DNA from 2 places in the Shewanella sp. 125m-1 genome. Region 1 is predicted to be linked to the other one. Evidence: predicted binding sites of a transcription regulator. Region 1 holds the regulator's gene; the other holds the start of a gene.
The links. Region 1 encodes MetJ, which represses methionine synthesis genes. Its sites were predicted from a motif close to TAGACGTCTAGACGTCTA; they were not measured.
Positions count from the first base shown of each region.

Region 2: msrA (peptide-methionine (S)-S-oxide reductase MsrA) is a predicted target of MetJ. The motif match lies at 1,770-1,787, and genes of this name have one in related genera.

Region 1 covers NZ_JBRILT010000048.1:12,413-15,839, reverse strand. Annotated here, with positions in the region: gene metB (cystathionine gamma-synthase) at 1-1,018, opposite strand, end outside; gene metJ (met regulon transcriptional regulator MetJ) at 1,229-1,543, shown strand; gene ACVBIK_RS17265 (sulfite exporter TauE/SafE family protein) at 1,727-2,458, shown strand; gene ACVBIK_RS17260 (conjugal transfer protein TraF) at 2,468-3,427, opposite strand, start outside.
Region 2 covers NZ_JBRILT010000005.1:74,494-77,920, reverse strand. Annotated here, with positions in the region: gene pgm (phosphoglucomutase (alpha-D-glucose-1,6-bisphosphate-dependent)) at 1-1,112, shown strand, start outside; gene msrA (peptide-methionine (S)-S-oxide reductase MsrA) at 1,244-1,723, opposite strand; gene astE (succinylglutamate desuccinylase) at 2,007-3,044, shown strand; gene ACVBIK_RS04150 (thiamine pyrophosphate-dependent dehydrogenase E1 component subunit alpha) at 3,228-3,427, shown strand, end outside.

The sequences.
Region 1 (3,427 bases):
TGGTCGCAGGAACGGCCACTAAACTTTCAACGCCGCCAAGACTTTCTGCAACTGAAAAATAATTAAGATTTTTTAAGAACTCCACCAACTGGGGCTCCCCACCTTGGAGCTCAAAGCTCAACATGGCGCCAAAACCTTTTTGCTGCTTGGCCGCAATCTCATGCCCCGGGTGATCTTTAAGTCCTGGGTAATAAATTTTGGATACAGCTTTATGATTGACTAGGGTATCAAGAATTCGTTGCGCATTCGCCTGATGTTCGCGAATTCGTACTGCAAGTGTGCGAATTCCGCGCAAAGTGAGATAACTATCAAATGCTGAGCCCGTTAGCCCTAATGTATTTGACCACCAATGCAGCAACTCTCCGACTTCAGGATCTTTAGCCACAACAGCGCCGCCCACCACATCACTATGACCATTAATATATTTTGTCGTAGAATGGATCACGATATCGGCGCCAAGTAATAACGGCTGTTGCAAAATAGGTGACAGAAAAGTGTTATCGACGACGACTAACGCGCCGACTTCATGGCTAGCCGAACTGATAGCTTCAATATCGACCACGCGAAGTAAGGGGTTCGACGGTGTTTCTAACCATACCATCTTAGGTTTTTGCGCTATCGCCTGATTAAGTGCCTGTGAGTCAGTCTGATCCACTACTAGCAACTTAAACTGACCTTTCTTGGCAAGGTTAGTAAATAAACGGTAACTGCCGCCATAACAGTCATGTGGCACGACAAGTAAATCATCTGGCCCGAGTAGATTTGTCGCCAAGGTGATTGCCGCCATACCAGTGCAAGTCACCACTCCCGTCGCACCTTTTTCAAGTTCGGCAATCGCATCGCCAAGAATGGAGCGAGTTGGGTTACCCGAGCGGCTATAATCGAAGTCTCTTGGATTTTTATGACCATCAAAAGAGTAGTTAGTTGACAGGTATATTGGCGGTACAACAGCGCCATGTTGGCTATCGGACTCAATGCCTTGACGCACTGCCGCGGTGGCAAGTTTACGCTCGGTCATGTACTACTCCTTAGTTACTGATTTTCTTATTAGAGATGTCTGGACGTCTAAATGTACCTAAGCACATCCTCCTCGTCAACCACTTTAGACGTTTAGACGTCCATGCATATAGAAATCTATTTGCATTTATCATAAATAAGAGGCAATAATTTGACTGCACAATTTAAAGGGTTAAAATCTGCCCCGAATTTTGAAATTACAGGTGAGTCAATGACTGAGTGGAATGGCGATTATATCAGCCCATATGCTGAACACGGCAAAAAGAATGAACAAGTGAAAAAAATTACTGTGTCCATTCCTTTGAAAGTACTTAAAGTACTTACCGATGAACGCACACGCCGCCAGGTGAATAACTTGCGTCACGCCACAAACAGTGAACTGTTGTGCGAAGCATTCCTGCATGCATACACAGGCCAGCCACTGCCAAACGATGCCGATCTAACTAAAGATAAACCCGACAGCATGCCTGCTGAGGTTAAACGTCTAATGGATGAAATGGGCATTGAGTGGGAAGAACTTGAATAATCTTCATTGATTATCGACAAACATGATCTCCAGATAAGGACTGCTTAGCAGTCCTTATCTGCTTCTATACCACTATAAACGTGTAGCCGACTGATAGTTTGCCTGTAAATCGATTCACGCCATCGTCACTGATAGGCCAACCTATATTCGTTCCCATATAAGCCGTCTTGGCTGGATAAACAGATGATCGAACCCATTACATTACTACTTGCCTCACTGATTATCTTTTGTGGCGCACTAACCCAAAGTCTTATCGGCTTTGGCCTAGCCGTCGTTGCAAGCCCCTTGCTGTATATCGTCGATCCGAGCCTAGTACCTGCACCTGTTATCATGATGGGATTCTCTATTGCACTGCTGACCCTATTTAGAGAGCGAGGTCAGCTTGAGTTTAATGGCCTGCAATATGCACTCTTAGGTCGTATTCCTGGCGGCATACTCGGCGCGACGTTGATTTTAATTGCGCCGCAACCGATTTTAGGTCTGGCGATAGCCGCGATTGTGGCATTGGCGGTTGGTTTAAGCTTGATGAAATTTAGCATTCCAGTGAATCGATTTAGCTTATTTATCGCAGGCATTTTATCGGGTATTTTTGGCAATATTGCAGCAATTGGCGGTCCGCCACTGGCCATCTTGCTTTCAGGTAAAGATGCAGGCCAATTTCGCGCCGCTCTATCGGCCTTTTTTATCTTTAGCTCGATGATTGCTTTGATCATTTTGGCATTTGCAGGCTTGCTGACCTTGCATCACTTTTATATCTCTTTAATGCTATTACCCTCTGTGATTTTGGGATATATCGTGGCAGGGCGATTAGTAGGACGAGTCGACAAACAAAAAACCAGAGCGTTAACTCTGGCTTTATGTGGCGGCAGTGCGCTTATCCTAACCATTAAATCAACGATAGAGTTAATGGGTTAACGTTACTCGTTAGAAATGGTAGGAGGTTTGCAGCACGCCTCCTACCGCATTGTCATCACCAAACATACCGGTGAAGTCTAAGAAAAACGAATCACCGAAGGCAAAGCCTGAACCCAATGAATAGAGATTAGCTGTAGAGTCTTTCATATCATGGCGATAACCCACTCGTAGCGACATCCAATCAAAGGCTCTAACTTCCCCCCCTAAGCGCCAATATTGAGTACCATCGAGCTCTTTAAACTTCTTATTTTCAATCAGATCGATATCTGTGGTTACCGATAAAATACTCCAGTCATAAGCCACTCCAGCGGTTACTAAGGGCTCTACGCGGTAGGTAAACTTTTGCCCTTCAACTTCTATGGTATCCACATCCTGGCTAATCAAGTTTCTCCCCGACAGACCTAGCGTCAGCCCTTCAAATGGTTGCAAGGCGACACCGATATCGAGGTTAAAGTTAGTCTCATCATTACGGTACTTAACGTCGTCAAAATCACTGGCATCAAAGTTATTCGCATTGGCAATATAGTTATAGGTGTCGACGCGCTGAAACTTTGGCGATATACCCACTGCAATCGGCATATTGACGATAGAAAGTGGAAAACTCAATGCAATACCTAAATCTGATACTGCGCCGCCTACCACTTGCCCTTGAGAGTCTAAATCAGAAATTTGTGGTGGATTATTAGGATCTAAATTATTGAGGGTATTGATATCTGACTGCGCGATATTAGCAACGCCGACGGCGTTGACATAAGTCTTATAGAAGATTGCCATCGGCATTCTTTGATGTGGAATGGCCACACTGAAACCAAGCCCTGCACTCGCATAGGCTGAAGTGCCCTTTAACGACTCTAAATCAGCTACTAAATCATCACGAAATTGATTAATATCACCACTATTGCCCGTATCAATCGCATCAGCTAAGCCATCGTATGAGTCAATCAGCGAATCAAACTTATCTATCATGTC
Region 2 (3,427 bases), on a different contig from region 1:
GAGCCAACGAATATCTTGCTAAGCATTTAGCGGGCGTTAAGCGTACTCCATACAGCGCCGCGCTTGATAGTGGATATATAATAGAAGCCGACCTTATTTCACCTTATGTTGAAGACTTAAGTCAGGTCGTTGATATGCAGGCGATTGCAGATGCGAAACTCCGCTTGGGCGTCGACCCTCTCGGTGGCTCTGGGGTTCACTATTGGTCACCGATAGCAAAGTATTATGGTATCGACATCACAGTGCTTAACGACAAAGTCGATCCAAGTTTTAGCTTCATGCCTCTGGATAAAGACGGCAAGATCCGCATGGACTGCTCATCACCTTATGCAATGGCCGGTCTTTTAGAGCATAAAGATAATTTTGATCTTTGTTTAGGTAATGACCCTGACTTTGACCGTCATGGCATTGTCTGCCCTGGCAGTGGATTAATGAATCCCAATCATTTCCTTGCGGTTGCGATTGATTACCTAGTGACCCATCGACCTCATTGGACCGAACAGATGGTGATAGGTAAGACTTTAGTATCTAGTGCGATGATTGATAAAGTTTGTCAAATGCACAATAAACAGATGTCTGAAGTACCAGTAGGGTTTAAGTGGTTCGTTGAAGGCTTAGCCAATAGTGATTTTGCTTTTGGCGGTGAAGAAAGTGCTGGCGCAGCGTTTTTAAGAACAGATGGCAACACCTGGTGTACCGATAAAGATGGCTTTATTTTATGCTTGTTAGCGGCTGAAATTTTGGCTGTGACCGGTAAAACACCACAACAACGATACGATGAACTAGAAGCGCAGTTTGGTAAGAGTTTTTATCAACGCATCGATAGCCCTGTGAGCCTTGAAGACAAAGCTAAGTTTTCGAAGATTTCAGCAGATACGATTGCGGCGAATACCCTTGCCGGAGACGTTATCTTACAAAAGTTGACCCATGCACCGGGCAACGGCGCTGCTATTGGTGGTATTAAAGTTGTCACTGAAAAAGGCTGGTTTGCCGCTCGCCCATCGGGTACCGAAGCCTTATTTAAGCTTTATGGTGAAAGTTTTGTTAGCCAAGCCCATCTGGCTAAGCTGTTAGACGATGCGCAGCAGATTGTCGCTCAAGCATTAAAGTAACAAATACAGCAAAAAATATACTCATCAGTAATGACTAAAAAAGGCACCTTTCGGGTGCCTTTTACTGTTTATAAGCATTAGTGAGCATGTTGGGGTTAACGCCTTTGCTTCATTTGGCGTTGGGGCGATGACTAGTAGCTGATGTGGCAGCTCGGTAATTCGTTCTTAGCGAGGTAATTCTGATGGTACTCTTCGGCGTGATGAAACTGCTGGCAAGGGACGATTTCAGTTACCACGTGTCTCGCACCCCATTTTTGGCTTTTAATCAAAGCCAGTTTTGAGATCTCAGCCAGTTGTTTCTGCTGCTTATCGTGGAAAAAAACAGTACTTCGATACTGCGTTCCTATGTCTCCACCTTGTTGATTAAGGCTAGTTGGGTTATGGTTTTGCCAGAAAACATTGAGCAAATCATCAAACGACACAATGGCAGGATCGTATTTAACTTGTACGACTTCTGCATGACCGGTTGTGCCGGTTTTTACTTGCTGGTAGCGAGTGTATTGATCCTTACCGCCCATATAACCGCAAGTACAATCAATGACACCTTCGACTTCTCTAAAGAAATATTCAACTCCCCAAAAACAACCTGCGCCGAATGTTGCCAATGCCATAGTTTACCCCTTAGTGCTGCTCTCGAATGTTGATGACTTTGCCTAGTAGCCGTTTGGATGGCTAGATGTCTTTATCTTGTTTTATTTTTTTGGCTTATGCAAGCAGAAATTAGACTCGTTGATTATTAGTTATACTATCTCGATAAAATCTGTACCCGAATAGAGGGGCAAATATGCTATTATCCTTGGCAGAATCAGTTCAGAATGCCGTAGAAACAAATGCTTGTTGCTTAATGATTTCTCGGAATATAAAGCTGACGTACCAACAAATAAGGAGTAGTTTGTGTTTCACGAATTGAAACAGTCTAAGGACTTTTTAGCGCTTACCCTGGCACATCCACAATATTTACCAGAAACGTTCGAGTTTGAGCTTGATAATCAGATCCGAGTAGAAGTGTGGGACACGGGTGTTATCATGTTTGAGCCGATTAATGCTAAGCACACCAAAGATATTGTCTTATCTTGTGCGGTTCACGGCAACGAAACAGCTCCGATAGAACTGTGTAATGATCTCATGACACAACTACTGGGTGAGAACATCGCGCTAAAACAGCGAATACTATTTCTTATTGGTAATCCACCGGCTATCCATAACGGCACGCGCTTTATCGATGAAAATCTCAATCGATTATTTAATGGCGCGTACTCTCGTGGTGAGGGCTTGTGTAATCCTGAGCGGGTAAGAGCGCAAAAACTTGAGCATTATATCGATAAGTTTTTTGCTTCTCAATCAGGCGAACGCCACAGAATACATTATGACCTCCATACTGCAATTCGCCCCTCTAAACATGAAAAGTTTGCTATTTACCCTTATCGCGCCAACCGTAAATACAGTAAGCAACAGATCATGTTTCTCGAATCTTGCGGTGTAAATACTATTTTATTACACCACGAACCAACGACAACGTTCAGTTATTTCTCCTCTGAAAATTATCATGCCGACGCATTTACCATTGAACTGGGTAAGGTGTTTCCTATGGGGCAAAATGATATGACGCGCTTTATTGCGATGAAAGAGATGCTAACACTATTAATGACGGGCAAAGATCTACAGTTACCCGACTTTGATATGAAACGCTTAAATCTGTATCAAGTTTGCCGTTCGGTAAATAAACATTTTGATGATTTTGAATTTAGCTTCGCTAACGATGTTGAAAACTTTACTGCTTTTCCACGAGGATACACCTTAGCGAAAGAGGGCGGCAAAGAAGTCAAAATCGAACAAGAGTTTGAATCGATTGTTTTTCCAAATGCAAAAGTACCTGTAGGGCAGCGGACGGTTTTGTGTTTAAAGCCTGCCGATGAAAGTCAATTGGACTAAATTCAAACTGAATAACTGTGCATGTAAACCAATATATACATGCACAGACATGCTTAGTTGTGGTTTCAATGATGGGAAGTGTTGAGAGTTAGTTTACGTTAACGTAATGTTCTTCCCGCGTATTAGAATAGCAAGGCGCCGTATTTAGTCGTTTAGCGGCACCAACAATAACAAGAGCACATTATGAGCAACGCAACAACGAATGCAGAAACAGTCCATCGCGTGAGCTTTCTTGATAAAGACTCACTGTCGATCCCGATTTTAAAAGTGTTACAAGCAGATGGTACCGCCTATGAAGGCGCCGTATTGCCTGTAATAGACGAAAAGCTAGCCAAACAGATCCATGATACTTGCGTATTTACCCGAGTATTAGACGAGCGTAT